DNA from 3 places in the Paenarthrobacter sp. NPDC090520 genome. Region 2 is predicted to be linked to each of the others. Evidence: riboswitches for the same ligand, from Rfam matches in the RefSeq annotation. Region 2 holds a riboswitch; each other region holds the start of a gene.
What was found. Region 2 has a riboswitch for cyclic di-AMP ahead of ACIQTZ_RS08540 (C40 family peptidase). Riboswitches for the same ligand answer to the same signal wherever they lie in the genome.
Positions count from the first base shown of each region.

Region 1: another riboswitch for cyclic di-AMP. It lies ahead of ACIQTZ_RS05715 (NlpC/P60 family protein); the one in region 2 lies ahead of ACIQTZ_RS08540 (C40 family peptidase).
Region 3: another riboswitch for cyclic di-AMP. It lies ahead of ACIQTZ_RS20885 (hypothetical protein); the one in region 2 lies ahead of ACIQTZ_RS08540 (C40 family peptidase).

Region 1 is NZ_JBIVXM010000003.1:200,803-208,080, forward strand. It holds gene ACIQTZ_RS05700 (PEP/pyruvate-binding domain-containing protein) at 1-764, opposite strand, end outside; gene ACIQTZ_RS05705 (universal stress protein) at 899-1,936, opposite strand; gene ACIQTZ_RS05710 (FAD-binding protein) at 2,349-3,050, shown strand; gene ACIQTZ_RS05715 (NlpC/P60 family protein) at 3,217-3,999, opposite strand; cyclic di-AMP (ydaO/yuaA leader) riboswitch at 4,003-4,194, opposite strand; gene ACIQTZ_RS05720 (copper resistance protein CopC) at 4,345-4,977, opposite strand; gene ACIQTZ_RS05725 (NCS2 family permease) at 5,091-6,533, shown strand; gene hutG (formimidoylglutamase) at 6,607-7,278, shown strand, end outside.
Region 2 is NZ_JBIVXM010000005.1:152,273-159,550, forward strand. It holds gene serC (phosphoserine transaminase) at 1-76, opposite strand, end outside; gene ACIQTZ_RS08530 (metal-dependent transcriptional regulator) at 376-1,071, shown strand; cyclic di-AMP (ydaO/yuaA leader) riboswitch at 1,301-1,541, shown strand; gene ACIQTZ_RS08535 (M23 family metallopeptidase) at 1,546-2,376, shown strand; cyclic di-AMP (ydaO/yuaA leader) riboswitch at 2,523-2,681, shown strand; gene ACIQTZ_RS08540 (C40 family peptidase) at 2,686-3,432, shown strand; gene ACIQTZ_RS08545 (NlpC/P60 family protein) at 3,531-4,295, shown strand; gene ACIQTZ_RS08550 (HNH endonuclease) at 4,538-5,038, shown strand; gene ACIQTZ_RS08555 (NTP transferase domain-containing protein) at 5,081-5,959, shown strand; gene ACIQTZ_RS08560 (molybdopterin molybdotransferase MoeA) at 5,956-7,278, shown strand, end outside.
Region 3 is NZ_JBIVXM010000023.1:59,307-66,584, forward strand. It holds gene ACIQTZ_RS20850 (NADPH-dependent oxidoreductase) at 1-328, shown strand, start outside; gene ACIQTZ_RS20855 (helix-turn-helix domain-containing protein) at 353-772, shown strand; gene ACIQTZ_RS20860 (hypothetical protein) at 865-1,116, shown strand; gene ACIQTZ_RS20865 (maleylpyruvate isomerase family mycothiol-dependent enzyme) at 1,184-1,828, shown strand; gene ACIQTZ_RS20870 (DUF6480 family protein) at 2,856-3,098, shown strand; gene ACIQTZ_RS20875 (ATP-dependent DNA ligase) at 3,177-4,238, opposite strand; gene ACIQTZ_RS20880 (hypothetical protein) at 4,285-4,518, shown strand; cyclic di-AMP (ydaO/yuaA leader) riboswitch at 4,648-4,797, shown strand; gene ACIQTZ_RS20885 (hypothetical protein) at 4,801-6,294, shown strand; gene ACIQTZ_RS20890 (hypothetical protein) at 6,291-6,419, shown strand; gene ACIQTZ_RS20895 (AEC family transporter) at 6,489-7,278, opposite strand, start outside.

The DNA of each region.
Region 1 (7,278 bases), on a different contig from region 2:
GCGGTGACTGACTGGACCATTTCCTGGACCACCACGGCCAAGGACACCGTGGAATGGTCGATGCCGTGGGTGGACCGGTAACTGACGGCCCTGTCCGTCCAGAGGGAAGCCCAGCATTTACTGACGGCGTCCAGGACGGAATCCACGCCCACGACGTTCAGGAACGTGTCCTGCTGGCCAGCGAAGCTTGCGAAGGCGAGATCCTCCGCAGTTGCCGAGGACCGGACAGCGACCGGAACGTCGGTTCCCAAGGCCACATACGCGGCCTGTACCTCCTTGGCGACTTCCGGCGGGATCCCTGCCTCGAGGACCAAGGACCGGGCACGGGCCGCAAGGGAGTTGAGGCGGGCAGGGTCCGGGCCGGTTGGGGAGCCGTCGCGCACCGGCGTCGCGCCCGTCGGGGCACCGCCCGAAGCGGCAGGTTCCGGGCCAGTCGGGGAGCCGTCGCGCACCGGCCTCGCCCCCGTCGGGGCACCGCCCGAAGCGGCAGGGTCCGGGCCGGTCGGGGAGCCGTCGCGCACCGGCGTCGCGCCCGTCGGGGCACCGCCCGAAGCGGCAGGTTCCGGGCCACCCGTGGCGTGGGCGCCCGTCGGGTCCGGGCCGGAAGCGGCGGCCTCCATGGCATCGAAGACCCCCTCCATTCCGGCGGACGCCAGCGAACGGCGGTAGGCCGCCGTCGTCAGGCAGAAGCCCGGAGGCACCGGCAGCCCGGCCGCCGACAGTTCACCGAGGTTGGCGGCCTTACCGCCAACATCCGCCAGCATGCCTGCCCGGATCTCCTCCAGCGGCAGGATGAACGCGGAGCCGCCAGCATCCTGCGGCGGCTCTTGTGCCTTTGCCCGCGGTTTCTTTTCCCGTGCGCCGGGATCCTGGCCGTCCATCGACCGGCGCCGTTACCTTATGCAGCCCCGAGCATGGGACCGAAGTTGGCCCGGTCGGCAAGCCGCGGGTCCTCCCGGTCCGGGACCACCAGCACAGGACCCTTGGCGTGGTGAAGGACGCCGTCGGACGTAGATCCAAGGAGCATCCCGGCAAAACCGCCGCGGCCCCGGGTACCCAGCACCACAAGCTCAACGCCCCTGCTTGCTTCCACCAGGACATCCACGGGTGAGCCGTCGGTCAGTTCGGTTTCCACGGTCAGTTTGGGGAAGTGGCTGCGCAGCCAGGCGACGCCTGCGTCCAGTTGCACCTTGATGTCCGCGAACAGGGCATCCCTGTCCAGCGGCGCGGGAACCCAGGCGAGGGAGCCGCTGTATTGCGGGACGGCACAAATGACCCGGAGCTTGGCTCCCATCCGTTCTGCCTGCTCGGCAGCTTCCAAAACTGCGATGCGGGCCTGCTCGGAACCATCGACTCCTACCACTACGACGTTCTCCACCGTGCGCGGACCGGCCTTGGCGTGCTCGGCCTTGATGTGGCGGTCCTCGGTGTTCTCCCCGAGGCGATCGGCGCAGTACAACGGCACCGTAACCGTGGGGCATTTTGCGTGGGCCGGGAGCGCGCTGCTCACCGAACCCAGCAGCCGCCCAACGAAACCTCCCCGGCCCCGGCTTCCGAAGACCAGCAATGCGGCCTCGGTTGAAAGGTCCAGCAACACCCCGGCGGCATCTCCATTCTCCACGGAGGCATCCACGTCCAGGTCATAGCCGGCCACCTTGTCCATGGCCTGTTTGACGATTGCTTCCGCACCCTCGCGGATGACGGAATCGTCCACGGTGGCGTAACCGCCGTCCAGGCCGGAGGCCGCGAAAATCGGCACTGAATAGGCCGTGACGATATGCAGGGGAAGTTGGCGGCGTTCAGCCTCGCGGGCCGCCCACACCAAAGCGCATTGACCGTGTTCCGAGCCGTCTACTCCGACGACGATTCCACCGGGTGCAACGGCTTCTCCGTCGCCGCTCCGGGGTTCTTCAACGTGACTGCCGTGCTGGTCCATGGGGCCCGCCTCTCCACCTGCTGCTTTTGTTCCGGTCATTCTGCCAGAGGTTTCACCCGCAAGGTGACACGCCCGGCCTGGTGCGAATATCCGGGGAAGGAGAAGTTCAGGGCATCCCCTTCCACTGCCCACTATTCTCGGTTGCCAAGGCCGAATCAAGGCGACTTTTCGCCCGCCGCATAACGGTCCGGGCTCGGTTTCAGGTGTGGTTGCCGGACTCTGGATGAACAAGTAAAAACACGCTGCCATTGAGGCTATCCACGGCCCCAAAAGTTCTGTAGTGTTCGAGTCACCGAATGGCCGGCAAGCGTGTTCCAGGACACACCCGGCCATTTGTTTGCGGACGCTGGGGGAGCTTGGACGCGAAACAACGCGATGCCTTCGGGCACACACGTCAAGGAGGAACCAAGCAGTGTCACTCACGCCTGATTCCGGCACAGAGCGCACCACCACCGTGGTGATTGGAGCCGGGCTTTCCGGCCTGGCCGTGGCCAGCGAGCTCAGCCGCTACGGCGTTGGCTCAATTGTGGTGGACGGGTTTGGATCCCTGTCCACATCCGGTCCCTCCGTCCACACGGGAATGCTGCAGCGCTGCGATGCTGCCGACCCCGCGGCCATGCTGGAACGCAACCAGATCCTCCGGCACTTGCGGAACTACGCAGCCAGCCATCAGCTCGACGTGCGGAGCACCACCAAGGCGGTGCGCCTGGACTTCCTGGGAGCCAGCCAGGGCCTGCAACTCGGCGAGCGGAGCGTGGCGGACCTTTCGACTCCCGGCATTGGCGTCCCCGGCCTGGCAACGGCGGGCCTCGCCCCGTTCGAGCCGGCACCTCGACAGTGGGCCGTACACACGGCCAGCGGCATCCTCCTGGCGGACCACATCGTTGTGACGCGTTGCGCCCAAAGCCAGTTGCGCCGGATGTTGGCCGAACTGGGCATCGCGATCGGGCAGAACCTCGTGGCAGCCATGCGGGCAGTGGGGATGCACCTGGTGGGAGTCGGCGAACTCATCACCCCCACGCCCAAAGAGGTGCTGCGGCAAGCGAAGGCCGTGGGCCAGGCGATCTCGTCCAGGGTGGCGCTCCCGGCCGGACCCGGCATCGCAATCGCCTGAAACCGGCACGGCCAGCGCCGCGGCTGCCAGACCAAACCGGCATGCCCGCTACGAGCAGCGACGTGCCGGGACCTTGAGTCCCCAGCTAGCCCTTAACAACAAAAGGCCGGCACCCGGAGAGCAATCTCTCCCAGGTGCCGGCCTTGGTGGTGTTTAAGCGTGAAGCTTAGGCGCCAGCGCGTACGTACGTGATGGGGCCGGTTGCGGTCAGCCAGCTGATCGGGTGGATGCCGGTCTGGTTGCCGTTGATGCCGCCACTGATGGCCTGGCCGTTGCCGATGTAGATAGCAACGTGGCCGGACTGGACAATCATGTCGCCGGGCTGGGGATCGCTGACTACCTTGCCGTAGTTCAGGAACTGCATCGGAGCGAGGTCACCCACGGGGATGCCTGCCGAGCCGAGTGCGCGCTCCACCATGGCGGTGCAGTCCTGCATGATGCCGATCTGGGCGTAAGCCGAAGCAACCATGGCTGCGTTGACACTCCCGGCAGGTGCTGCTGCTGCAGGAGCCGCGGCGGCGGGAGCAGCCGCGGTAGCTGCAACGGTAGCCTTGGCCGTGGTGGCAGCCGCAGTGGTTGCCTTCTTGGCCGGAGCCGCAGCCACGGGGGCCGGCTTCTCGATCACGGGAGCTGCCACGGAGGAAACCGCGGGGCGCTCGAAGTTGATGGTGGCAGTTGCAGCTGCGGTGACCACCTTGTTGGGGGTCTCCGCAACGGTTTCGGCAACCGTCGCCGGGCTGGAGTCACGCTGGACCGGGGCCTGTGCGGGGGTCTCGGCAGCGTGGGCGGCAATGGAGCCGGTCAGGACAAGGCCGGAAGCCGCAGCAATAACGGCTGCCTGGCGGCCAGCGCCCGAAGCGTTGCTGGCAACGGCCTTGGAGATGGAGATGAACGGATTGGGACGTGCGATGTCCGCCTTACGACGGCCGCGAAGAATGCGTGAAGACATGAAAAGGCCTCTCCCGATGCCTGCGAGGTTAGCTGTCGGATTCGGATGGGAGTCACCCGGTCACTATCCCCCGCTGTTAAGCGGAAGCTTCGTGACTTCACCCCAAGGCGCGCTCAATGGCGGCCTAAAATGGGTTCCCCGTCTCTGCCGTAGGTTTGTCTGCGAACGGATTCCGGACTGCGGCAGAGCTAGGCAATCAGGCCGGAAGTGCCCCAAATAGGGATCGGGCACAGGTACTACCGTAACGGATGATCACGCCAAAGTCACATTTGAGTAACGAGGAGTTGGCTTTGCGCGTGTCGCGGTAACCCTTTCGAGATTTTCGCAGGTATGTAGAAAACCGCGTCATTCCGCGGAATTATCGCCCTCGGCCTCGTTGGAAGCGGCCAACTTCCTGCGGGCTGTAACAGCCAGGAAAACCACCAGGCCGACTGCCACCACGGCGAGGCCCACAATGCTCCACGGGAAGGGCTGGGAGGCGGCCGGAGCCGACTCGCCGGAGCCGGTCCCCGGAGCTGCCGTTCCTGCGCTCGGAACCACCGCTCCCGATGCCGAAGCGGACGGCGAGGCGCCCGCGGAGCCGTCTGCCGCCGTCGTGCTTCCCGTGGTGGCCGTGAACTTGAAGGTGCCCTCAATGGGGTGCGAATCGGAGCTGACCACGCGCCACACCACCGTGTACTCGCCGGCCGGCGCTCCCGGGCGCAACTTTTGGACTGCCTGGTTGTCGATGATTTCGACGGCGCCGTCAGCCCAGTTTTCGCCGCCCGCGGTGACCGTCACCCCGGAACCGATGGCCAGCGGACGGTTGTTGAAGGTGATGGAGACCGACGCCGGGACTGCCGCCACGGTGGCTCCGTTGGCCGGAGTGGTGGACTCGGCGACGTCGTGCGCGGACGCGGGGGCGGCACCAAAAAGTACCGCCGAGGCGAAGGCAAGGGCGGCAACGACGGCGGCCAGAAGCGGGCGGATGGTACGCATGGGGCGGTTTCTCCTAATGTTGGCTTCCTTACAGACTAGGCGAATCGTCCGGGCGCCCCGTAGCCGCGGGCATAGGATTTGAGAGCACACTCACCCGATCCCCGGAGACCTTCATGCTTAAACAAGGTTCTGCCATAGACCGCTACTTCAAGATTTCCGAACGTGGTTCCACGTACTCACGGGAAATCCGTGGCGGGTTCGCGACCTTCTTTGCCATGAGCTACATCGTGGTCCTGAACCCCCTGATCCTCTCCGGAGCCGACTCCAGCGGAGCGTCCCTGGGCTTCACGGCAGTTGCAGCCACCACCGCGTTCGTTGCGGGCATCCTGACCATCCTCATGGGAGCCTGGGCCAAGCACCCGTTCGCCGTGGCCACGGGCCTGGGAGTGAACGCCTTCGTTGCCGTCACCGTCGCTTCACACCCGGGGCTGACGTGGCCGGACATGATGGGCCTCGTGGTCTTGTCCGGCCTCACCATGTTGATCCTGGTCCTCACGGGCTTCCGCACCGCTGTATTCAAAGCTGTCCCGGAAGCCCTCAAGACCGCGATCGTGGTGGGCATCGGCCTGTTCATTGCCCTGATCGGCCTGGTCAACGCCGGTTTCGTCCGGCGCATCCCCGACGCTGCCGGAACCACGGTTCCCCTGGGACTCGGCGTGGACGGCAAGCTCATGGGCTGGCCAACACTGGTGTTCGCCGTCGGCCTGATCCTGACCATCGCCTTGGTGGTCCGCAAGGTCCGCGGCGCGATCCTGATCGGCATCGTCGTATCCACCGCGTTGGCGGCGATCCTGGAATTCACCCTGCACATCGGCCCGAGCTTCGACGGCAAGAACGTCAACCCGCGCGGCTGGTCCCTCGTGGCACCGACGCTCTCGGAATGGGGCGCTCCGGACCTTTCGCTGATCGGCAAAGCCAACCCCTTCGGCGCTTTTGAACATCTAGGCTTCATCGCCGCAGCCCTGCTGGCCTTCGTGATCCTGCTCAGTATCTTCTTCGACGCCATGGGCACCATGGTGGGCCTGGCCAACGAGGCGGGAACCGTGGACAAGCATGGCAACATCCCCAACGTGGACCGCGTGCTCCAAGTGGACGCCCTCGGCGCGATTGTTGGGGGCGGCGCGTCCGTCTCGTCCAACCAGATCTTCGTGGAGTCCGGAGCCGGCATCGGCGAAGGTGCGCGGACCGGCCTGGCGTCCATCGTGACCGGTGTGCTGTTCCTGGTGGCCATGTTCTTCACGCCGCTCATCAACCTGGTTCCGTTCGAAGCCGTCGCCCCCGCGCTGGTGGTGGTGGGCTTCATGATGGTGTCCCAGGTGGGCAAGATCGACTGGCAGGACTGGGGCGTGGGCATCCCGGCGTTCTTGACCATCGCCCTCATGCCGTTCACGTACTCGATCGCCAACGGCCTCGGGGCGGGCTTCATCTCCTACGTCCTCATCCGCACCTTCCAGGGCCGCGCCCGCGAAGTGCACCCGCTCATGTGGGCCGTTGCAGCGGCGTTCCTGCTGTTCTTCGGCATCGGAACAGTGGAGGAACTGCTGGGCGTGAAGTAGGCATTCCGGTATTTCAGACACTCCGGACGCGGAACTGCTGGCTTTGGCAGTCCGGGTCCGGTGTGCTTTAAGCATGGAAACCAGCGCCTTCACCGTAGACACCACTCCCAAGCCGTGGACCGGACGCTTCGACGGCGACGGCGACGAACACCGCCGGTGGTGGCAGGCCGTGGCTCCCCATGCTCCGGAGGCCGCCGCAGCCGCCTCGCGTCCCGCCGTCGTGCTTGGTTTCTGCAGCGACGCCGGCGTGAAGCGCAACAAAGGGCGCGTGGGTGCCGCCGCAGCTCCGGCCGCGATCCGTGCCGCGCTGGGTCCTTTGGCCTTCCACCTGGACCGCGACGTTTTCGACGCCGGCGACGTTGTGGTCGAGGGCGACGCCCTGGAAGCAGGCCAGGAGCGGGCAGGACGCGCCATTGCGGGACTGCTCGACGGCGGCAACCTCACCGTGGTGCTGGGCGGCGGGCACGAGACCGCGTTTGCCAGCTACCTGGGCGTTGCCGGATCGGAGGCCGTGCGCAGCGGAAAACGTTTGGGCGTGCTGAACCTCGATGCCCACTTCGACCTGCGGGACGAGCCGACACCGAGCTCCGGGACCCCGTTCCTCCAGATGGCCCGGGAGGAAGCCGCCGCGGGGCGCGAACTGCAGTACGCCGTCGTGGGTATTTCCGAACCCAACAACACGCGGACCCTGTTCGATACCGCGGACCGGCTCGGCGTGAAATACCTGCTGGACGAAGACTGCTCA
Region 2 (7,278 bases):
CCTTGGACGGTCCTGCGCCGAAGCGTCCGTCCTTGGGCAGCAGGTCGGCGGGAATGGTGATGCTGTTGTCGCTCACGGGTGGCTCCAATGGGTATCGGTCAAAGATGGGTCGTGGCAGGTGGCATCAACTGCTCCTTCGACACCCCAATTCTGCCTGACACGGCGCGCGGGCAGGAACCTGCGGTTGTCATAGTCCGCCACGTGGAACGGTGCAGTCCGGGAGCGCAGGAACGCGAAGGAGGATTATTCAGAGTAATTCCAAATAAGCTAAGCTGGAGGAGGCGTCATGGGGCGGCGCCGCGGGACCGACCGCCTCGTCTGGACGCGGTACGGTGGACACTACGCGAGAACTGCGTTCGAGGAGAGCTGAGCTGGATGACGGATCTGATCGATACCACTGAGATGTATCTTCGGACCATTTTGGAGCTTGAGGAAGAGAACATCGTTGCTCTTCGGGCCCGCATTGCCGAGCGCCTGCGCCATTCCGGTCCCACTGTTTCCCAGACCATCGGCCGCATGGAGCGCGACGGCCTGGTGGTCGTGTCCAATGACCGCCACCTTGAGTTGACCGAGGTTGGCCGGAAGCGGGCCACCGAAGTGATGCGCAAGCACCGCCTGGCCGAGCGCCTCCTGGCCGATGTCATCGGCCTGGACTGGGCCTATGTGCATGACGAGGCTTGCCGCTGGGAGCACGTGATGAGTGAGCGGGTTGAACGCCGGCTGTACGAGTTGCTTGAGCACCCCACCGAGTCGCCGTACGGAAACCCGATCCCGGGCTTGGAAGCACTCGGTGGACGGGCCAGCCAGATCTCCCTCAAGGGCGACGTCAACCTCATCCAGGCAATGGACGGCTACGCCACGGACTCACGGGTTGTGGTGAGCAGGTTGGCCGAACCCATCCAGGTCGAGCCTGAACTCCTGACCCAACTCGATGAAGGCGGGATCCGCCCGGGCGCGGCAGTTTCGTTGGCGCGGGTAGGGGAGTACATCTCCGTCCGCGTCCCCGGCATCGAGGGCGCCCTGGAACTGCCACCCGAAGTTGCAGCCCACGTCTTCGTGGCGGTTGGCTGAGCGTAGGACTTCCGAGGCACCTCTCCCGAAAAGGATGGGTGCCTCACTTGTGTCCCGGCCGGAGTGTCTGATCTCACTACCAGAGTCGGGTAGAACGGCGTGACCTGCAGTTTCCGCCGAAAGGTGCTAAAGGCCCACCCCGGAAAGCGGCGCCGTGGAAGATAACGAATTTATTACCGAAGGCTTTAATCCCCTATAGTTATCTACTAGCGCCGATACCAAAGCGTTACCTGATCTGGAGCCGAGCTCTGCCAGCAGATCAGGGGTGTTATCCACTACTGGCAGAGGCGGGGGAACCACCATCGGCTGCCTGAAGAAGCAGCCTTGGGGTGAAGTCCGCAGCAGCAGTGCCTACTTACGCAATTTCCTCCGGGATACCTGTGTGCCGTACGCGCTGCGTGCGGGCCGGGTCTTTGCACTCTCTGATCCGAATCCGACAGCTAACTTCGCAGGCTTTCTAGAGAGGAACAGAGTTTGACATCGCAGAACGTCAGGGGCCGCCGACGCGCGTCCGGCCCCGCTGCTGAGCTGCGGCCAGCCCGCGTCGTAACGGAGATCCGGCCGCGCGACACCCAGCGTCAGGTGCGCCGCCGTAAGAGCCCGTTGCGCCAGGTTGCCGATTTCGCCGCAGCCAGTGGCGTAGGGCAGAAAGCCGGGGTGGCCCTGGCCGCCACAGGCCTCGCCCTCACTGTCGGTCTGCCGGCCACAAGCCCCGTCATGGCCACCTCCGAGTCGGGCCAAACAGAAGCTGCCCTTGCCGTATCCGGCGGCAGCCAGCCTGAGGTTTCCGCGGAAGCATCGGCAAAAATCGACTTCAGCCGTGCGGCGGTGGCCACCAAGGCCGATCCCGACGGCAAGCTAAAGCAGCTGCTCAGCGCCCAGTCCGTTGGCAGCATCCAGGCCAGTTCCTCCAAGGGCACCCTTGGAAGTCCGCTGGACACGCTGACAACCGCTTCTCCGTTCGGATACCGCGTCAGCCCGCTGACCGGTGGCACCGGCGACTTCCACCGCGGCCAGGACTTCGTTGCCCAGTGCGGCACCCAGGTCCACGCTGCCGCCGCCGGGAAGGTCACGTTTGCCGGGTGGCACGAGTACGGCGGAGGCAACCGCGTTGTGGTGGATCACGGCAATGGCCTTGAGACCACGTACAACCACCTGTCGTCCTTCAACGTCAAGGTTGGCCAGACTGTCAGCCGCGGTGACGTTGTAGCCCTGAGCGGCACCACGGGCGCCTCCACGGGCTGCCACCTGCACTTCGAGGTGCAGGTCAACGGCGAAGTTGTTGACCCCATGGGCTGGCTCTAAGCAAAGTCGATGGTCGTCTCTCGCATTCGCGACACACCCCGTGACCTGAATGTGACATTCGCTTTCAACTGTTGTACCGTCTAAAGCGCATCGGCTTTTTAGGGGGCCGATGCACTTGAGTGGATTGCCTAGCTCTGCCACCACTCAGGATCCGTTCGCAAAATTCGTCTGGCAGGGGCGGGGGAACCACTTTTGGTCTTCGAGAGAAGGCCTTGGGGTTAAGTCACAAAGCTTCTCGAAGCGCGTGGCCGGATGACTCCCATCCGAATCCGACAGCTCACCTCGCAGGCATTGGGAGAGGCTACCTACGTGTCATCACGCACTACCCCTGCGCGCCACCGCGCCGAGACGGTTCACCCGTTGAACACTCTTTCGAAGGCTGTTTCAGCGAATGCCGGAACCGTTGGCCGCCAGGCCGCAGTTCTCGCCGCAGCCTCCGGCCTCGTCCTCAGCGTCGGCCTCCCGGCCCAGGCAGCGGACACCGATGTTTCCAAGGCCGAGACGAGCACGCAGCAGCTCCTCACCACCGAGGTTGTCACTGCAGAGCCCACGGCCACTGTTTCCTTCGACAGCCCCGTCGTGGCCACCAAGGAAGCCCCGAAGGTCCAGCGCGCGTCGCAGACCACCCAGCGCTCCCAGACAGCTGGTAACCAGACCACTGGCAGCCAGGCCGCCGGCTCGCTCACCGCACAGTTTTCCGACGCCAAGGAAACGGCCTCCAGCGCCGCAGCTTCCGGCCTCGCCGCGATCGCCTACACGGGCATCGGCCACCCCTACGTTTGGGGCGGCACCACTCCCAACGGCTGGGACTGCTCCGGCTTCACCCAGTGGGTCTACGCCCAGGCCGGCATCAGCATTCCCCGCGTCAACGCCTGGACTGCCATGAAGGCCACCAGCACGCCGCAGCCGGGTGACCTGGTCATGCAGAACGGCGGCGCACACGTAGGCATCTACGTCGGCAACGGCATGATGATCAGCGCTCTCAACCCGAGCCAGGGAACCTTGCTCCACTCGGTGGCTTCCACCGGCACGTCTTCATTCTTCACCCTCCGCTAAAACCCCGTTCGGGGTACGCCAGCATGCCCCCCAAGTGCTGGCTTGCCCGCAAACCGCGCGTGCCCCAACCGCGTGCGGAAACGAAAAGAGATTAAAAAATGACCAGTGCACACAAGGTTGCACGGCACCGAGCTGAGGCCCCCAAGACCAGCTCCCTTGCCGTGATCGCGAAGGCTGTCAGCAACAACGCCGGTGGCGTCGGCCGCCAGGCAGTCGTTATCGCTGCCGCTTCAGGACTGGTCTTGACCAGTGGCGTTGCTGCGAACGCCGCCGATACCAACGTCCAGCGTGAATCCACGGCCACCACAGCCCTTGATGTCCAGGCAGTCACGCAGTCCACCATCGCTGCCGACTCCACCGTGGCCATCTCCTACGAGAGCCCGGTTGTGACCACGGTGGAAGCTCCGGCTCCCGTCGTCGAGAAGCCCGCAGCGAAAGCCGCATCCGGCTCCACGGCTACCGGCGCGACCGCCACATTGGCAGTGGACAACTCAGCAACGGCGGCCGCCAAGGCTCCTGCAGCTTCCAGTGGCCTCGGGGCAGCCATCGCCGCCGCAGCCTATGCCCAGCTGGGAGTGACCCAGGACTGCACCATGTTGGTCACCAATTCGCTGGCGGCCGTGGGTATCAACTTCCACGATTGGCCGGCGGGCTACCTCTCCTTGGGCCGCACCGTCAGCGCCGCCGAAGCCCAGCCGGGCGACCTCGCGTACTACGCCAACGGTGGTTACGGTGGAATGGCACACATCGCCGTCTACGTCGGTAACGGCATGGCAGTACACGGTGGATGGAACGGGTCCACCACTGCACTCTTCAGTGTGAACGTCGGCTCCGGCCCGGTCTTCATCCGTGTGAACGGCTGATACAGATTCTTTGAACACCCCGCAGGAATACCTGCGGGGTGTTCCGCTTTAAGCCCCTCGCGGAGGGCCATGCATGGTGTCCCGCACATGAACATTCGCCGACACTGCACGGGAACAGGCCCGAAAATTCGTTGATACGGCATATAAGTGCTTACCCTTATGGTGTCGATCCACAGCCCGTACATGCAGAGGGCAGCCGGCCCTCGTGCCCCTGACGGGTGCGGCCGTGAAGAGGTACGTGCATGCGCACACTCGTTCTGAATGCTGGATATGAACCGCTGGCGGTAGTCACCTTCCGCCGGGCGCTGGTCCTTGTGCTGACTGGAAAAGCTAGCGTAGTGGCCGAAGGCGGCGAACCTGTCGTCGGGCCACAGGAGATTCTGGGACGTCCGTCCGTGATTCTCCTCAACCGCTACATCCGTCCCCGGTACAACAGGATCACCGCTGTGAGCCGCCGCGGGGTGCTCCGCCGCGACGGCCACCGCTGCGCCTATTGCGGCAAGACAGCGCACACCATAGACCATGTCCACCCCAAATCCAGGGGTGGCGCGGATTCCTGGGAAAACCTGGTTGCGGCGTGCTTGAAATGCAATAACGCCAAGAGCAACCAGACGCTCGCCGAGATGGGCTGGAAGCTTCGCTTCACGCCCGGCGTGCCCACGGGAACCATGTGGCAGATCAAAGAACTCGAGAAACCTGCGCCGGACTGGGACCCGTTCCTCTTGCCGGAATCCGCCGCCTGATCGATTTCTGTTGTGCTCCGGCCGTACGGGTAATCTGGGCGGATGGAGTTCAACGCCGTGATCCTGGCGGGTGGCAGGGCCACCCGCCTCGGTGGCGTGCCCAAGCCGGGATTAAGGTACGACGGCGCGAGCCTCCTTTCGCATGCCCTGGACTCCGTCCGGGGTGCTTCGCGGATTGTGGTGGTGGGGCCGCGCCAGGACGGCCTTCCGGACGGGGTACTGTCCGCGCGCGAGGAGCCCGCCTACGCAGGACCGGCGGCGGCCATTGCCGCGGGACTTGCCGTTCTTGGGTCCACTGATCCGGCACCGTGGACCTTGGTGCTGGCCTGCGATATGCCGCATGCCTCACGGGGAGTGGCTGCCATCCTTGAGGAAGTCGCGGGGCACCATGGCACCGAGGGAGCCATGGCAGTGTCTTCCGATGGCAGGCAACAGCCCCTCCTCGGCATCTACAGCACACAGGCCCTGGAACGCGAAGTCGCTGCAGCCCGGTCGTTAACGAACGCATCTGTCTTCAAGCTGCTTGCTAGGCTGAACGTGCTGGCTGTTGCCGTTCCCGATGGCTCCACGGACGACGTGGATACGTGGGAGGACGCAGCGGCCCTGGGCATTGACAACGACTTGGAGGCGGACGTGAAAAGCCAGGACGAGACACTCGAGGAATGGTGCCGCACACTGCTGCAGGCGTTTGAGCTTGAGGGCGTAGACGTGGACGTCAACGAAATCCTTGCAGTCGCCGGCGTGGCCGCGCACTCCGTGGTGCGTCCCGCGGCGCCTTTGACCACATTCATCGCGGGGTACGCGGCTGGAATGGCACGCGGCATCGGCCAGGCCAACGACGACGCCGCCATGGCCGCCGCCCTCGACCTTGCCCGCCAAGTAGCCAAGCAGTATGCGGAGCCCGGGGCCGAAACCGAATGACGGAGGCCCCCGAACAGGGCCACCATGCAGCGCATACCTGGCACGAAGCCAGGCAGCGTGCGTTCGACGTCGCCACTCCCATCCCCGCAAGCCCGGTTCCGCTGCGCGCGGCGTTGGGGCGGACCCTCGCCCAGGACGTACTTGCCCTGCAGGACATGCCGCACTACGCGTCGTCGGCCATGGATGGGTGGGCCGTCAACGGCAGCGGTCCGTGGATCCTCAGCGAACCCGGCCAGCGGCTGGCACCACACCAGGCCAGCCCGATCGTCACCGGCGGGCTGATTCCACCCGGTGCCAAAGCGGTTCTTCGCAGCGAAAGCGGCATCATCGCCACGGACGACGACGGCCTGCCGGTTTTGGCGCTCGGCGGCACCGCGAAGCCGGGGGAGCCGCGCAACGGTCAACACATCCGCAAGGCGGCAGAGGAAGCCGCTGAGGGCGAGGTCCTCCTGAAGAAGGCAACGGTGCTGAACCCTGCGCACCTGGCCGTCGCGGCCCTGGCCGGCCTGGACGAACTCCCTGTCCTGGGCAAACCCTTGGTGAGGTTCCTCCTGACCGGGTCCGAGGTGGTTGAACAGGGCGTCCCTGCTCCTGGACAGGTCAGGGATACCTTCGGGCCGCAGCTGGGTTCGGTGGTGGAGCTCCTTGGCGGGATCGACGGCGGCTTGGTCCGTGTGGGCGATAACTACGGGGAGTGGCTTGCGGCGCTGCAGGACGCGGAGCCGGGCACCCTGGAAGCGAACACGACGGAACTGGACGCTGGCGCAGAGCCGCCGGCCGACGTCGTTATTACTACTGGCGGGACCGGACGCTCGGGAACCGACCATTTCCGTAAGGCCGTAGCGGAGCTGGGCGGGACGTTGCTGATTGACGGGATCGCCATGCGTCCCGGACACCCGGCGGTACTTGCTGAGCTGCCTGACGGACGCTTTGTGCTGGGGCTGCCGGGGAACCCCCTCGCAGCCATGATGGCCCTTTTTACCGTGGGCGGACCGCTGCTGGCAGCCCTGGGCCACGGACGCCTCGGCGACGTGGGCGAAGTACCGTGCGGTTCCATGATCGATGCCGATCCGGGCCGCACTCGATTGATGCCGTTCAAGCTGGTTTACGGGCTGGCTTCGCCGTCCCGGCATGCCGGACCCGGAATGATGCGCGGGTTGGCAGGAGCGGACGGTGTCCTGGTGGTGCCTCCCCACGGGGTCCAGATGGGCGAACCGGTACCGGCTTTCCCGTTGCCGTGGGGAAAGCCTCTGCCCGCTCCCCAAGCTGCCGAGGACAAACCGCGCAAGGCCCCCGTCCGCACCGCAAAGAAGCCACCG
Region 3 (7,278 bases), on a different contig from region 2:
CGTTGAAGAACTGTCTGAGCTGCTCGAACTGCCTGACGGCGCGTTCCCGGTAGTGGGACTGGCGATCGGCCGGCCGCGTCCTGATGCTGCGGGCAGCATCAAGCCCCGGCTTCCGCAAAGCGTGGTTCGGCACCGTGAGCGCTACGCAGTTCCCGGCACCGAGGCGTTGGCGGAGTACGATGCCACGCTCCAAGCCTATTACCAGGCCGAGGGCGAGCCCCGGGGGTGGATCGACGCCGTAGTGCAGCGGGTACGAAGCCGGCTGAGCCTTCACGGCCGCGACCGGATCCGAGGTGTGCTCGAGCGCCGCGGGCTGCCGTCGCGATAGGCCTACCCGCGTTAGGCTTCTGCCATGGCATTGATAGCTCCCCGCGTCACGGCCGGCCTGCCCGCCGACGACGCCCGGAACCTGGCACGATCACTCCAGGACAGCAACGACATCACGGTGTTCGTCGACGGCACCGTCCACCGCCTGCCGGACCAGGCGAGGGACGCCGTCGTAGACCTTCTGGCCCGGCTGGGCCGCGGCGAAGCGGTGACCGTCAGCAGCGTGGAAGAAATGCTGACCACGTCGCAGGCCGCCGAACTCGCGGGCATTTCGCACACCTATCTCCGCAACATGACCGACCGCGGCGAAATTCCTGTGGAATACCGGGGAACCCACCGCCGGATCCGGCAGGCGTCGATCATCGCGTGGCTGGAGTCCCAGAAGCGGAAACAAGAAGAATCCGCGGCTGGAGACGGCACGGGGGCCGACGCCGACGCCAGTTGAAATGCGTCCGGCAGATGTCGGAGTGATAAGGATCAAGCAACGATCCAAGCCAACGGGCCAGCACCCGCAAACACCGGGGTTACGCTTGTTTGGTGGGCAATTTCAAAGGGTGGCATATCGTGGCCGGGATGGCCGCAATGGCACTTGCCGCACCCTTGGGATCCGCTATGGGATTGAACTTCGTGGCCACCTTCATGTTCGCCTGCGTCGTATTCGTGGCGGTGGCCATGTGGACCGAATCACGGATTGCCCGACGCCGGGAGGCAGCGAACGCCGGCAGCGCACCTGACGCTTCGCGCCCCGCGGGAGACCCCGCCGAATCGGACGACGCCACGCGCGACTGACCCTCGGCGGCCAAGGCAAGGCGTCCAAACCGGGGAAAAAGCCGGCGCTTACTGTTTGAATAGCCATATGGCTTCGAGGTCCCGCTCCGTGGTTTGGCCGGTGGTACATGAGGAACGACGCGCCCTCATCAGGGATCTGGAGCCATTGCACGGTTCGCTCTGGAACGCTGAATCCCTATGTCCCGGCTGGAGCGTCCATGATGTGCTGGCCCACTTGATCGACTCCGCCAAGACCACTCGCCTGGGATTTGCCCGCCGGATGATGGCCGCACGCTTCGACTTCGACCAGGACAATGCCGTAGGAGTAGAGCGGGAACGGGCGTCCGATCCACGCCATACCCTGAAGTCCTTTCATGCCGTTGCCGCCAGGACTTCCGGACCTCCAGCCTCCTTGGCCACCCGGTTGGTGGAAGCGTTCGTGCATGGCGAGGACATCCGCCGCCCGCTGGCGATCAGCCACAGTTATCCTGCCGAGCACGTGGCCACAGCGTTGCACTACCAACTGAAGACCACCACCAAGATGGGAGGCGGCAAGGAGCTCGGAGCAGGATGGCGCCTCGTTGCCACGGATACCCGCTACGCGCGCGGCGAAGGTCCGGAAGTGCAGGGTCCGGCCATCTCACTGCTCCTCGCCGTCTCCGGGCGCGCCATTGCGGGCAATGAACTGACAGGCCCGGGCGCGGACGTTTTCCTGGAGCGGGCGCGAAGGTAAGGCGCTGCGACCTAGCCTGGACGGGCGGCAAGGATTCCAGGAACTCGAGTGGTTGATTCGAGCCATCCGGCGAGGTTCCGGTCCAACATTCGAGCCAGCTTCAGGCAAGCCTCGTGGGCCTGCTGCACGGTGAGCCGATGCTGCTGACCGGGGAGCGGAAAGCCAGCCACAAATGGCTCATGGTGGGCGGCCCTGTTTCGTGCGGCATGGACGATCGTGACGACTCCCAATGTCCAGGTCCTTGTGAATTTCACGCCGTCGGCCGAAGCCACGGATCTTCCACCTCGAAATGCCCTGTTGAGGCAGCTATTCCAAAGAAGCTCATGCGAAGCCCGAAATCGCTGTGGTTCCCGCCCCACATATCCCCCTGGTTCCAAGAGTCCCTTCCAGAACCCGAACATCAAGCCTGCTATGAGGTGGCCGGAAGTGCGCCGCCCCTGCGGCAATTTCGACCAGGCCTCGGCCAACTTGTTCCGGCTCGGGCCATCCAGCCCAATATCTGCCGTGTACCAGAAGCCCCCGTAGGCAAGCTCCAGTTGCTTGGCCATAGCGTTCCTCACGGCCACTTCCACGATTGCGATGTCGGCCAAAAGGGCTGCCGAAACGTCACGATCCCAAATATAGAGCTGTCTCGCCAGCGAGTGATCGTAAGAGGCAGCGGCCATGTACGTTGCCATGCGGACTGGGGTGATGGCCTCGTCGAGGGCGCGGCTGTGGGCGCCGTTGGACCAAGTTTGGGCATTGGTCAGTACTCGGCGCTCCTTGCTAGACTGCAGATGAAGTCCCCGGACCCGCCTCTCTGGACATGAGCCATGATGCGGCCGGGGTTTTTTGTACGCCCATTCCAGGTAAGCGGCCGAAACAGAACTCTGCAAAACCATCTTTTCCACAGGCCTCTCACTGAACGGGAAAGACTTTGAGCGCGAGGAACGGCGTGCCGCCGGGGCTGCCCTTGTTGGGCACCGGTCCCGAGGCTAGGCTGGCAGGGCAATGCAAATAATAAGGTTACTGAGGAAGAGGTTTGGCCATGACGAGCTATGACCCCGAAGACGACCCCCAAACGTTCGGCGTCTCCGGCGCCGCTGAACCGGACAGCATCCACGAGGATCCGGATATGCGGCAGGACGAAGACCAAGACCCCGCAGCATCGTCGAATCCGGATCCGGAAGACGGCAACATCACCGGACTGGAGCCGGGCGGCGGAGTACCTCCGGGAGAAACGCCTCCCGGCGAAGGCAGCATGAGCGGCGACCAAGGCCACCAGGAGTAACCGCTCCCACATCAGTCGCCAGGCATCTGTTCCGTTTGTTGGGAAACGGCGAGACAGCGGCTTGGCGGCGATGGGGCGCTATTTCAGCCGCAGGATCTCGCCCAGATCGTAGTCTGCGGGTTCTTCCAGCTGCGAGTAGGTGCAGCCGTCAGGAGTCCGGTCCGGCCGCCACCGACGGAATTGGGTGGTGTGCCTGAAACGGTCGCCCTCCATATAGTCGTACGCCACCTCGATCACGAGTTCGGGGCGAAGCGGAACAAAGGAGAAGTCCTTCCCGGCACTCCACCGGCTTTGGCCACCGGGCATCCTGGATCCCCCGGCGGACTCCTGGTTGGCCCATTCGCCCCACGGATGCTCGGCGAACTCCACCTGGTACGGCTCCAACTCCGCCACCAGGGCTTCCCGCTTGGCCATGGGGAACGACGCCACGACGCCCACATGGTGCAGGCGGCCCGAGTCGTCATAGAGCCCCAGCAACATGGACCCCACAACCTTCGCCGTCTTGTGCCAGCGGAATCCTGCCACCACGCAGTCTGCCGTCCGTTCATGCTTCGTCTTGAACATCACCCGCTTGTTCGGCTGGTAGGTGCCGTCGAGGGGTTTGGACAGCACGCCGTCGAGCCCTGCTCCCTCAAGTTGCACGAACCATTCCTTGGCACGATCAAGGTCGGTGACCGCGGGCGTGACGTACACGGGCGGTTCGGCGTCGGCGAGCGCCTCTTCCAGTGCGGCCCTGCGCTCGGCGAAGGGCTGTCCCGTCAGGTCGTCATCCCCCAGGGCGAGCAGGTCGAACGCTACCAACGAGGACGGCGTCTTCTCTGCGAGCATCCGGACGCGGCTGTCGGCGGGGTGGATGCGCTGCTGCAGGCCCTCGAAGTCCAGACGGTTGCCGGAAATGAGGATAATCTCACCGTCGATCACGCACTTCTCCGGAAGGTTCTTCTGGAGCGCGTCCACGAGTTCGGGGAAGTAGCGGGTCATGGGCTTCTCGTTGCGGCTGCCGAGGACGATCTCGTCCCCATCCTTGAAAACGATGGTCCGGAAGCCGTCCCACTTGGGTTCGTAGTGCCCCACATCGGGGATGGTGGGCACGGACTTGGCGAGCATGGGCGAAACGGGCGGCATCACAGGCAGGTCCATAGATCATGTCTACCGGCCAGTACATGCTCAAAGCTAGTGTTGATCCATGGATTTATTGGCCGTGTTGGCTGCCGTTCTCAGCGGACCCGCTCTCGTTGCGCTCCTTTGGATCTGGACGCGGCGCAGGGACACTAAGCGCCCGGTGAAACGCGCGGCCCTGGCAGGCGTCCTGGGCATCGTGGACGAGATCTACCGCCCCGAAACCCACCAGGCGCACCAGGTACAAAAGGTCCAGCATGAATTGCCGTCTCCGGCTCCAGCGCCGAAGGGTAGGCGATAAGGCCACCTCGAAACCTTGGACGTTCCGTCCGTTACATTAATGTGACTTTACTTCCCTGCTCCTGTACGGTCGAAGGGCGACCCTGATCTCCGCTGGGCCGCTTCCGGGCTGACGCCGAGCTCTGCCGCATCCCGGAATCCGCCAGATCCGCGGCAGAGACGGGGGACCCAGAGTTCCCGGGCCTGAATTCCGCAGGCCCTTGGGGTGAAGCCGCCACGTGCGGCCGGACGGCCTCGTCCGAACCCGACAGCTAACCTCGCAGGCGTTGAGAGGCAATCACCCATGTCCCCAACCATGGATCAGCCGCGCCGTGCCCAGGAGGCCATCGAGCGCACCAAGCCATCCGGACGCCGTCGGGCCCAACCCAGCGGACAGTCCCCCACCAGCGCTGAAAGCACGACGGCGGCACCCGCCGCTGTTGTCAATCCAACCGCGCCTGCGCCCACCGCGCCCATGACGCGCGCGGAGCGCCGCGCGGCCGAGCGCGAGGCAGCCGCCCAGGCTGTCATTGCGCCGGAAGCTTCGGTTTCGGACGATGCTGCGGCTCCTGCCTCAGTCCAGGAACCAAGCACGATCGCGGACGATGCTCCGCGGATCGCGTCGACCACGCCCGGGCCGCCGACGTCTGCGATCCCCGTGGTAAAGCCGGCCGAGCCTGCCTCCGACAAGGAAGCTGCTCCTGCGACGGCCGCCATTCCGACGGCGCAGGCTGCGCCCGCGACTGCCGCCATCCCCGTCGTGCAGCCCGCCGAGCCCACTTCTGAGACCGCTCCCGCGACTGCTGCCATCCCCGTGGTGAAGCCGGCCGAGCCCACCCCTGAGCCCGAACCCGCGACGGCCGCCATTCCGACCGTAGCCGCGCCGGTGCTCCGCAATTCCAATGCCCAGCCTGAGGCCAGCGCCCAGCCGAAGACGCCTGCACAGATTGCCGCCGCCGCAACCGCTGCCGCAGGCCTGGCAAGCCGGCAGGCTACCGCGGCCAAGGCAGCTGATGGTTCACAGCCACGCCGGGCAACCACTTTTCCCGGCACCGCCACGTCAGCCGGCGCGGCCTCGTCGGCCGGCGCGGGCAAGTCGGTTACGGCAAGCAAGTCGGCCTTCGGTTCATTCGGGGCATCGTCCTTCAACCGGGAACCGCATGCCGTCCTGACCAAGGCCGCTTCGGTGAAGACCATGGGCCAGCGCATGGCCGTCGTGGCTGGAGCACTTGGCTTGGTCCTGACGGTGGGTACGGTCAGCCAGGCCCTGGATCTTCCGCTCTTCGGCCAGGACAACCAATCCCAGGAAGCCAGCGGCTCCTCCACGGACGGCGACGGACGGGCAACGGGCACGGCGTCACCCGGCCCCACGCCGTCGTACACCACAGCTTCGTCCACGTCGGCCGCCAAGACCGAAGCCGGGCAGCCCTCAGCCGACCCCGCACCGCCGGCAGCAGAGGCACCCGCTGCCGCGCCGGCGTCGTCCGCGGCTGCTCCCCAGGTTTCGCTGGCAGCCCCGCAGTGGGTACCGTCCACGGCTCCATCGGCTGTTGTCCCGGTGCCCGGCGTAACCTCCCCGGTCCCGAGCCAGCCCGCTCCGCCGTCGGACACCATCACGGCACCGACGCCGACCCCCACCACGACTCCGACGGTCACTCCGACGCCGACGCCCACCCCCACCGAGACGTCGAAGCCGAGGCCGAGCAACAGCCCAAAAGCAAGCAGCGCCCCTGAAACGACTGCACCGACCGTGAGTGTGGACGGTTTGCTGGACCTTGCAAAGGAGGCGCTGAAATGAGCACGCGCATGCCTCGGACCACCACGCACATCGGCTGGCACGGCCGCTATTGCAGCAGCAGCCGGACGGCTGCCTTCCGTCGCCGGATGGGCCGCTGGAGCTGCCAGCGCTTGCGGCGCTCGTAGGACCCACAGCAAGACAATGAGGCAGCCACCCGCGCGGGTGGCTGCCTCATTCGCGTCTCCGCCGCCGGGTCACCCTAACAACCACGCGACCACCAGGAGCGCAGCGACGCAGAGCACGGTGGTGCACAGGATCACGTCCCGCGCCACAACCGTGCCGCGGCCGTAGGGCGAAGCAAAGAGAAACACGTTCTGCCCGGTAGGCAGGGCAGCCATGATGACGCTCGCCAGCAAGTGGTTGCCGTCCAAGCCGAACACAAACCGCGCCAGCACCCACGCCACCACGGGCATGCCTGCGACTTTGAGGAGCGTGGCCACCAAGGTCTCCACCCTCCCGTCCCCCTGCTGCAGCGGCGCTTTACCTGCCAAGGACATGCCGAACGCCAGCAACACCATGGGCACGGCAGCCCCCGCCAGCATGTCGACGGGCTTCTGGACCAGTTCCGGCGCGTGCCACCCGGTCAGTGCCATCACGACGCCAAGCCCGGAGGCAATGATCATGGGGTTGCCCAGCGGCTGGAGGACGACGCGCTTCCAGTGGATCTTTTCGCCACCCGCCAGTCCCAGGATGGTGACGTAGAACGGGGCCAGGACCAGGAGTTGCACCAGGAGGACGGGAGCAACGTGCTGCGCTGTTCCCACGGCATAAAGGGAAACCGGGATTCCGATGTTGTTGGCGTTGGCGTAACTGCTGGCCATGGCACCTACTGCCGTTTCCGCGACCGGCCGGCGAAAGAACAGGAAACTCAGCAGGCAATACAGAAGCCCCACGATTACGGCGGAGAGCAGCGCGAGCGGGGCATCGATACCCAGCGCGGCACGGATATCGCTGCCGGCCACCACCGTATACAGCAACGCCGGA